One region of the Streptomyces sp. NPDC091281 genome, then DNA from elsewhere that is predicted to be linked to it. Evidence: riboswitches for the same ligand, from Rfam matches in the RefSeq annotation. Region 1 holds a riboswitch; each other region holds the start of a gene.

Region 1 (3,250 bases):
GCCACCCTCGGCGACCTGGGCGAGTCCATGATCAAGCGGGACCTCGGCATCAAGGACATGGGCAGCCTGCTGCCCGGCCACGGCGGCATCATGGACCGCCTGGACAGCCTCCTGCCCACCGCGCCGGTGGTCTGGCTCCTCCTGGTCCTCTTCGTCGGCTCCGGCTGACCGGCTGACCGTCCGACCGTCACAGCCACAGCCGCGGGCCTCCGTCCTTCCGGGCGGGGGCCCGCGGCCGTCCGCCCCCGCACCCGGCTTCCCGCCGCCCTCCGGTGCGGGCGCGGGGGTCGTCCACAGCCCGGCGGGGGCACCGCGGCCGATCTGCGACACTGGTACGGCCATGCCTAAGCCCGGAGAACTCACATTCGTCGCCCCCCGCGGAGCCAAGAAGCCGCCGCGGCACCTCGCCGACCTCTCGCCCGCCGAGCGGAAGGAGGCGGTGGCGGAGATCGGTGAGAAGCCGTTCCGGGCGAAGCAGCTGTCGCAGCACTACTTCACGCGGTACGCGCACGACCCCGCCGAGTGGACCGACATCCCCGCCGGTGCCCGCGAGAAGCTGCGCGAGGCGCTGCTGCCCGAGCTGATGACCGTCGTACGGCATCTCTCGACCGACCAGGGCACCACCCGTAAGACGCTGTGGCGGATGGGCGACGGCACCCTCGTGGAGTCGGTGCTGATGCGGTACCCGGACCGGGTCACCATGTGCATCAGCTCGCAGGCCGGATGCGGAATGAACTGCCCGTTCTGCGCGACCGGGCAGGCCGGTCTGGACCGCAACCTGTCCACCGCGGAGATCGTGCACCAGATCGTCGACGGCATGCGCGCCCTGCGCGACGGGGAGGTGCCGGGCGGTCCGGCACGGCTGTCGAACATCGTGTTCATGGGGATGGGCGAGCCGCTCGCCAACTACAAGCGGGTCGTCGGCGCGATCCGCGCCCTCACCGACCCCGCGCCCGACGGCGTCGGCCTCTCGCAGCGCGGCATCACCGTCTCCACCGTCGGTCTCGTCCCGGCCATCCACCGGTTCTCCGACGAGGACTTCAAGTGCCGGCTGGCGATCTCGCTGCACGCCCCGGACGACGAACTGCGCGACACCCTCGTCCCCGTGAACACGCGGTGGAAGGTGCGCGAGGTCCTCGACGCGGGCTTCGGGTACGCCGAGAAGTCCGGCCGCCGCCTCTCCATCGAGTACGCGCTGATCCGCGACATCAACGACCAGGCCTGGCGCGGTGACCGGCTCGGCCGCCTGCTGAAGGGTCGGCCGGTGCACGTCAACCTGATCCCGCTGAACCCGACCCCCGGCTCGAAGTGGACCGCGTCGCGGCCCGAGGACGAGAAGGCGTTCGTCGAGGCGATCGCCGCGCACGGGGTACCCGTGACCGTGCGGGACACCCGCGGTCAGGAGATCGACGGGGCGTGTGGTCAGCTCGCCGCGACCGAGCGGTAGTCTGGCCGACGCAGGACCTTCGTTTTTCGGACAAGTTCATATTCCGACAGGGGAGCGCCACAGCGCTGAGAGTGCGGCAACCGGGCCGCAGACCCTCTGAACCTCGCCCAGGTCATTCTGGGTAGGAAGTTCGGTCATCACTCGAGCTGTTGCGCCCTGCCCGCGGCCTCCTCGCCGGAGGTCCGGGCGGGGCCGCGTCTCTTCCTGGTCACCCCCAGGAGGACATTTCACGTGCACATCACCGTCCGGCACACCAGAACGCTCGTCGCCGCGGCCGTCGGCCTCGGGCTCGTCACGCTGTCGGCGTGCGGGTCCTCGGACGACAACGGCGGCGGGGACAGCGGCGGCGGGTCCAAGACCGTCACGCTCGTCAGCCACAACTCGTGGGCCGTCTCCAAGAACGTCCTCGCCGACTTCGAGAAGCGCTCCGGCTACAAGGTCAAGGTCCTGGAGGACGGCGACGCCGGTCAGGCCGTCAACAAGGCCGTCCTCACCAAGGACAACCCGCAGGGCGACGTCTTCTTCGGCGTCGACAACACCCTGCTCTCCCGCGCCCTCGACAACGGCCTCTTCCAGCCGTACGAGGCCGCCGGACTCGACCAGGTCGGCGCCGCCTACCAGCTCGACCGGGGCAAGCACCGGGTGACGCCCGTCGACCACGGCGACATCTGCGTCAACTACGACAAGAAGTACTTCGCCGACCACCAGCTCGCCCCGCCCGCGACCTTCGACGACCTCGTCAAGCCCGCCTACAAGAACCTGCTGGTCACCGAGAACGTGTCCACCTCCTCGCCCGGCCTCGGCTTCCTCCTCGGCACCGCCGCCCGCTACGGCGACGACGGCTGGCAGGACTACTGGAAGAAGCTCAAGGCCAACGGCGTCAAGGTCGTCGACGGCTGGGAGCAGGCCTACAACGAGGAGTTCTCCGGCTCCGCGGGCGGCCGCAAGGCCGGCGCCGACCGCCCGCTCGTCGTCAGCTACGCCTCCTCGCCGCCCGCCGAGGTCATCTACGGCGACCCCAAGCCCACCACCGCCCCCACCGGCGTCGCCAACGGCACCTGCTTCCGCCAGGTCGAGTTCGCCGGACTCCTCAGCAACGCGAAGAACGGCGAGGGCGGCAAGGCCCTCATCGACTTCATGGTCTCCAAGGAGTTCCAGGAGGACATGCCGCTCAACATGTTCGTCTACCCGGTGCTGAACGGCGCGGCCGTGCCCGCCGAGTTCAGCGCCTACGGTCCCCCCGCCAAGGACCCCGAGACGATGGCACCGGCGAAGATCGCCGCCGACCGCGACCAGTGGGTCTCGACGTGGACCTCGCTCGTACTGAAGTAGCCGACCCGGCCGCCGGACCGTCCGCCGCCACCGCCGTCACCAAGCGCGGCGGGCGGCGGGCGGGCGCGGCGCGGCTCGGCCTGATGGCGCTGCCCGTCGCGTTCTTCGGCGTCTTCTTCGCCTACCCCGTCGCCGCGATCGTCGGCCGCGGCCTGCACACCGGCGACGGCTGGCAGTTCGGGCGCCTCCTCGACGTCCTCGGCCGCTCCGACATCCGGCACGTGCTGTGGTTCACCACCTGGCAGGCGCTCGTCTCCACCGCGCTCACCCTGCTGATCGCCCTGCCCGCCGCCTACGTCTTCGCCCGGCTGTCCTTCCCCGGCAAGGACCTGCTCCGCGCCGTCGTCACCGTGCCGTTCGTCCTGCCCACCGTCGTCGTCGGCTCGGCCTTCCTGGCGCTCGTCGGCCGCGGCGGACTCCTCGACGACCTCGCGGGCGTCCGTCTCGACACCACCGTGTGGGCGATCCTCC
Region 2 (3,250 bases), on a different contig from region 1:
CGCCGGATGTCCTGCGAGATCTTCATCGAGCAGAACTTCGGCCCGCACATCGAGCAGAAGTGGGCTGTCTTGGCCGGTTCCGCGGGCAGGGTCTCGTCGTGGAACTCCCGTGCCGTGTCCGGGTCGAGGGCCAGGTTGAACTGGTCCTCCCAGCGGAACTCGAACCGGGCGTCGGACAGCGCGTCGTCCCATTCCTGCGCCCCGGGGTGCCCCTTGGCGAGGTCCGCGGCATGAGCGGCGATCTTGTAGGTGATGACCCCGGTCTTGACGTCGTCCCGGTTGGGCAGGCCGAGGTGCTCCTTCGGCGTGACGTAGCAGAGCATCGCCGTGCCCCACCAGGCGATCATCGCGGCACCGATGCCGGACGTGATGTGGTCGTAGGCCGGCGCGACGTCGGTGGTCAGCGGGCCGAGCGTATAGAACGGAGCTTCATCGCAGATCTCCTGCTGAAGGTCGATGTTCTCCTTGATCTTGTGCATCGGGACGTGTCCCGGGCCCTCGATCATGGTCTGTACGTGAAAACGCTTCGCGATCCGGTTGAGTTCCCCGAGCGTGCGCAACTCCGCGAACTGCGCCTCGTCGTTGGCGTCCGCGATGGAGCCGGGCCGCAGACCGTCGCCGAGCGAGTACGTGACGTCGTAGGCCGCGAGGATCTCGCAGAGTTCCTCGAAGTGCTCGTAGAGAAACGATTCCTTGTGGTGGGCCAGGCACCACGCGGCCATGATCGAGCCGCCGCGCGAGACGATGCCGGTCTTGCGGTTGGCCGTCAGCGGCACGTACGGCAGGCGCACGCCCGCGTGGACCGTCATGTAGTCCACGCCCTGCTCGGCCTGCTCGATCACGGTGTCCTTGTAGATCTCCCAGGTGAGTTCCTCGGCCTTGCCGTCGACCTTCTCCAGCGCCTGGTACAGCGGCACCGTGCCGATGGGGACGGGGGAGTTGCGCAGCACCCACTCGCGCGTGGTGTGGATGTTCCGGCCGGTGGACAGGTCCATGACCGTGTCGGCGCCCCAGCGGGTCGCCCACGTCATCTTCTCGACCTCCTCCTCGATGGAGGACGTGACCGCCGAGTTGCCGATGTTGGCGTTGACCTTCACCAGGAACCGCTTGCCGATGATCATCGGCTCGATCTCGGGGTGGTTGACGTTGGCGGGCAGGACCGCCCGCCCGGCCGCGATCTCCTCCCGCACCACCTCGGGTGCCACGTTCTCCCGGAGGGCCACGTACTCCATCTCGGGGGTGATCTCGCCCCGCCGCGCGTAGGCGAGTTGGGTCACCGCCCGCCCGTCCCGGCCGCGGCGCGGCAGGCGCGGACGCCCGGGAAAGACCGCGTCGAGGTTGCGCAGTCCGCCGCGCGGCGAGGTGTGCTTGATGCCGTCGTCCTCCGGGCGGACGGGCCGCCCCGCGTACTCCTCGGTGTCCCCGCGCGAGATGATCCAGTTCTCCCGCAGCGGCAGCAGCCCGCGGCGGACGTCGGTCTCCTGATGGGGGTCGGTGTACGGGCCCGAGGTGTCGTACAGCGTGACGGACTTGCCGTTGGTGAGATGCACCTGACGGACCGGCACCCGCAGGTCGGGGCGGGTGCCCTCGACGTACGCCTTGTGCCAGCCGATGGACTTCCCGGCCTCCCCGGAGTCGGGTGCGGAGACCTCGGTCGAGGTCTGCGCGGAGGCAGGCGTGCGTGCGTCCTTGATGGTCATGAGACCTACTCCCTACGCCGGCATTACCCGGTAACAGGTTCAGCGGTCGACGCAGCGGCTACCGCCTGCCGATGTTTCATGTGAAACATCACTCGGTGGTGATGGCGTTCCACGTGAAACATCGCGAAGACGGAGGTCAGCGCCCTCTCAGCCCGGTGCTCCGAGCTCCCGCGTGTGCAAAGGTGTCACCACGCTAGCGTCCTTTGTGGCGCGGTGAACAGTGGGCCTCTGTCGTTCTTGCGATGATCGGGCGGTGACCACGACTCCCCATCCCCCCTCTCCCCCGCCGGAACCGCGCCTCGGACCGGGCGGCGGAACCGGTGCCCCCCAGGGCGGGTCGTCCTGGTTCGGCGACGACCGCGCCTTCGGCGGAAGCGACGGCGGCGACCCCACTTTCGGCGGCCGCCACGAGCACGACAGAGGCCAGGGCCGGGGCCAGGGCCGTGTCCAGGGCCAGGGTCCTGGCCACGGCCACCCTCACGGCCACGACAGCGGCCGCCGCCCGGACGAGGGTTACGGCGACGGCGCACGTGTGGGCGGCAACGTCCCCGGCGCGGGCGGCCACCGCGAGGGCGGCCGTCCCGGTGGGACCAGCGGCGCCGGCGGCCACGGGGGGCAGGGCGGCCACGACGGACCCGGCGACGGCTCGGGCGGGCACGGCCACGGCCACGGTGGGCCCGGGGACCGTGGCGGATCGTCCGGAGGCGGTCACGGGCACGGGCACAGCCACAGTCACGGCCCGGCGGCGCCCGTCTCCCAGCACCTGCGCAAGATCATCGCGGCGGTGCTGATCCCGTTCGCCGTGGCGGTGCTGGCGGGCCTGGTCGTGCTGTGGCCGGGTGGCGCCCCGGCGCACGAGCGGACCGGAGTGGGCTTCGACCGGCAGACACAGCAGGCGACGGTCACCACCGTGGAGAAGCTGAGCTGTTCGTCGGTGAACGCCTCGGGCGGGACGCCCACCGGGGACACGTCGACCGCCGAGGGATCCTCCGCCGCACAACAGGCGAACGGCACCTGCAAGCGGGCCACGATCCGGGTGGACACGGGCAAGGACAAGGGCCGCACCTTCACCGAGATCGTCCAGCCGGACCAGTCACGGCAGTTGCACGAGGGCCAGAAGGTCGTGGTCGCCTACGAGCCCTCCGCGCCGAAGGACCTCCAGTACTCGGTCACCGACATCAACCGCCGGGTGCCGATGACCCTGCTCGCCCTCATCTTCGCGGTCGCCGTCGTGGTCGTCGGGCGACTGCGCGGGGTGATGGCGCTGGTCGCGCTCGCGATGAGCTTCCTCATCCTCAACTTCTTCATCCTGCCCGCGATCCTCCAGGGCTCGAACCCCCTGGCGGTGGCGGTCGTCGGGGCCAGCGCGATCATGCTGATCGCCCTCTATCTGTGTCACGGTCTCTCGGCGCGCACCTCGGTGGCCGTGCTCGGGACGCTGATCTCGCTGCTGCTGATCGGCGTCCTCGGTTCCTGGTTCATCGACTGGGCCGCGCTGACCGGGAACACGGACGACAACACCGGTCTGATCCACGGTCTGTATCCGACGA
Region 3 (3,250 bases), on a different contig from region 1:
CCGCCGCGCACCCCGCGTCCTCCAGCTTCCGCGCCAGCACCGGATCGTCGTTGGTGTACGGCAGCACGGTGAACCCGTCGTCCACCAGGGTCTCCGCGGCCTCCAGCAGCTCGATCGGGTCGGGCAGCAGGGTCCGCTCGTCCGCGATGACCTCCAGCTTCACCACGTCGGTGCCGAGGGCTTCGCGCGCGAGGCGGGCCGTCAGCACCGCCTCCCCGGCCGTGTAGCAGCCCGCCGTGTTGGGCAGCACGCGGATGCCCAGCCGCTCCAGCACCGACAGCACCGACCCGTGCACCGACGGGTCCACCCGGCGCATCGCGACCGTGGTCAGCTCGGTGCCGGACGCGACGAGCGCCCGCTCCAGCACCTCCAGGCTCGGCGCGCCGCCGGTGCCCATGATCAGACGGGACGAGAAGGACGTACCGCCGAGGACGAACGGGTCGTCTGCCACGGGTCAGCCTCCCTGGACGGCCGTGAGGACTTCCACGCGGTCGCCGTCGGCGAGCGCGGTGACCGGCCACGCGCCGCGCGGCACGACCGTCTCGTTGAGCGCCGCCGCGACGCCCGACGGCGCCGGGGTCAGCGCGCGGACGACCGCGTCCAGGGCGGTGCCGGGCGCGACCTCGCGCCGCTCGCCGTTGACGGAGATGGTGACCGGGGACGGTGCGGGGGCGTTCATGCGGGCTGCTCCGAAGAAGTGCCGGACAGGATCGCGCCGAAGCGCTGGGGGGTGAAGGGCAGCGCCACCTCGGGCGCCTCGCCGGTGGTCAGGACGTGCGCCATCACGTCCCCGGTGACGGGGGTGAGCAGCACGCCGTTGCGGTAGTGCCCGGTGGCCAGCAGCAGGCCGGGCAGCCGGGTCGGGCCCAGCAGGGGGGCGTTGTCGGGGGAGCCCGGCCGCAGGCCCGCGCGGGTCTCCGTCAGGGGCAGTTCGGTGATGCCGGGCACCAGCTCGTGGGCGTCGCGCAGCAGTTCGTAGACCCCGCCCGCCGTCACCGTGGTGTCCCAGCCCAGTTCCTCGCTGGTGGCGCCGACGACCAGCTCGCCGTTGGCGCGCGGCACCAGGTAGACCTGGCTGCCGCGGACCACGGCCCGCACCGTGCGGGTCAGGAACGGCGCGTACCGCGGCGGCACCGTCAGCCGCAGCACCTGCCCCTTCACCGGCCGTACGGGAGGCAGCGCCGCCGCCGGGACGCCCGCGAGCCGCCCGCTGAGACTGCCGGCCGCCAGCACCACCTGGTCCGCGCCGAGCGCCGTGCCGTCGTCCGTGACCACCCCCGCCGCCCGGTCCGCCGTGACGGTCAGCCGCGCCGCCCGGGTCCGGTGGAAGGTCACGCCCGCCCGTTCGCAGGCCGCCACCAGCGCGACCGCCAGCCGCCGCGGGTCGATCTGGTGGTCACCGTCCACCCGCAGCCCGCCCCGCACCCCGGGCGCCAGCATCGGCTCCAGCCGACGGCACTCCCGGCCCGACAGCCACTCCGACGCCAGCCCCGACCGCCGCTGGAGGTCGTGGAGTTCCCGCAGATGGGCCCGGTCGTCGGCGTCCAGCGCCACCGCGAGCGTCCCGGACCGGCGGTAGCCGAGGTCGTGCCCGGTCAGGTCGGTCAGCTCGGCGGCGAACGCCGGATAGCGGCGCGCCGACTCCAGGTTGAGGCCGAGCAGGGTCTGCTCGCCGTGGTGCAGCTCGGTCACCGCGGCCAGCATCCCGGCCGCCACCCACGCCGCCCCGCCGCCCGGCTCCGGGTCCAGCACCGCCGTGCCGAGACCGCGCTGCGCGGCCCGCCAGGCCGTGACCAGGCCGATGATCCCGCCCCCGACGACGAGGACGTCGGATGTTCGTGAGGACATGGGCGTCCAGCCCCTCCCTTCGCCGGCATGACCCGGATCAGGTTCGTACGGTCGGAGGCCGCCAGCCTCCCTCTCAGCCCGGTGCGTCCGGGCTCCCGCGAGTGCTCTACGGTGGCCAGCCTAGTCGCACGCTCCGCGCCCCGGTAAGGGAGCGCCCCCTCCCCGGAAGGGAGCCCCCGCCGTGGCCCGGTCCCTCGACGGTCTCGTCCTCGCCCCCGTCGCCGACCAGGCACCCGGCCAGGTCGGCACCGGCACCCGCTTCGCCTACCACGAGCGGGACGGCGTGATCTGGGCCGACTACGCGGGCGGGGACGTCGTACGCGGCCATCTGCTGGGTACCCGGGAAGGTGACCGGCTCGACTTCCGGTACACGCAGCTCACGCGGGACGGCTCCACGGCCGGCGGGCACTGCGTCTCCACCGTCGTCGAGCTGCCCGACGGGCGGGTGCGCCTCGACGAGAGCTGGCAGTGGGAGTCGCGGCCCGGCCGCGGGACCAGCGTTGTGGAGCAGGTCACGGAGCACGGCCGCTGACTGACCCTCCGTCAGCTGTCTAAGGTGATCAGGTGAGCGAGCAGACGCGGGACGCGGCACCGACAGCAGCGCCGGAACCAGCGCCGGAGACGGGCGGCCCCGGCAGACCGGATCGGCCCGGCGGGCGGCGGGTGGTCGTCGTCGGGGCGGGCATGGCCGGGGTGCAGACCGCCGTCGCCCTGCGCGAACAGGGCTTCGACGGCACGGTGACCCTCGTCGGCGCCGAACCCCACCAGCCCTACGACCGGCCCCCGCTCTCCAAGGCCGTCCTCCTCGGCAAGGCCGAGGGCTCCGCCTTCGACGTCGACTTCGAGAGCCTCGGCGTCGACCTCCGGCTCGGCAGCGAGGCCCTGGGCCTGCGCCCCGCCGACCGTGAACTGGACACCTCCGCCGGGCCCGTCCCGTACGACGTCCTGGTCCTCGCCACCGGCGCCGAACCGCTGCGCCTGCCCGGCACCGACGGCGTGCCCGGCGTCCACCTGCTGCGCACCCTGGACGACGCCGAACGGCTGCGGCCCGTCCTCGCCGCCCGGCACGACGTGGTGGTGGTCGGCGCGGGCTGGATCGGCGCCGAGTTCGCCACCGCCGCGCGCGAGGCGGGCTGCGCGGTCACCGTCGTCGAGGCCGCCGACCGGCCGCTCGCGGGCGCGCTGCCCGCCGAGGTCGCCGCCCCGATGGCCGCCTGGTACGCCGACAGCGGCACCGACCTGCGCACCCGCACGCGCGTCACCCGCGTCGAACCCGGCGCGGTCCTCCTGGACGACGGCTCCCGGCTGCCCGCCGACGCCGTCGTGGTCGGCATCGGCGCCCGCCCCGCCACCGCCTGGCTCGCCGGGTCCGGCGTGGAACTGGGCCCCCAGGGCGAGATCG

The links. Region 1 has a riboswitch for thiamine pyrophosphate ahead of ACIQPQ_RS36180 (thiamine ABC transporter substrate binding subunit). Riboswitches for the same ligand answer to the same signal wherever they lie in the genome.
Region 2: linked by a shared signal. The riboswitch ahead of thiC (phosphomethylpyrimidine synthase ThiC) and the one ahead of ACIQPQ_RS36180 (thiamine ABC transporter substrate binding subunit) in region 1 are both predicted to bind thiamine pyrophosphate.
Region 3: linked by a shared signal. The riboswitch ahead of thiO (glycine oxidase ThiO) and the one ahead of ACIQPQ_RS36180 (thiamine ABC transporter substrate binding subunit) in region 1 are both predicted to bind thiamine pyrophosphate.

Annotation. Positions count from the first base shown of each region.
Region 1 is NZ_JBIVUY010000020.1:58,773-62,022, forward strand. It holds gene ACIQPQ_RS36170 (phosphatidate cytidylyltransferase) at 1-168, shown strand, start outside; gene rlmN (23S rRNA (adenine(2503)-C(2))-methyltransferase RlmN) at 341-1,447, shown strand; TPP riboswitch at 1,486-1,593, shown strand; gene ACIQPQ_RS36180 (thiamine ABC transporter substrate binding subunit) at 1,679-2,779, shown strand; gene ACIQPQ_RS36185 (ABC transporter permease) at 2,755-3,250, shown strand, end outside.
Region 2 is NZ_JBIVUY010000008.1:173,523-176,772, forward strand. It holds gene thiC (phosphomethylpyrimidine synthase ThiC) at 1-1,700, opposite strand, end outside; TPP riboswitch at 1,693-1,882, opposite strand; gene ACIQPQ_RS21990 (YibE/F family protein) at 1,954-3,250, shown strand, end outside.
Region 3 is NZ_JBIVUY010000001.1:951,479-954,728, forward strand. It holds gene ACIQPQ_RS04180 (thiazole synthase) at 1-451, opposite strand, end outside; gene thiS (sulfur carrier protein ThiS) at 455-679, opposite strand; gene thiO (glycine oxidase ThiO) at 676-1,848, opposite strand; TPP riboswitch at 1,846-1,957, opposite strand; gene ACIQPQ_RS04195 (hypothetical protein) at 2,030-2,380, shown strand; gene ACIQPQ_RS04200 (NAD(P)/FAD-dependent oxidoreductase) at 2,413-3,250, shown strand, end outside.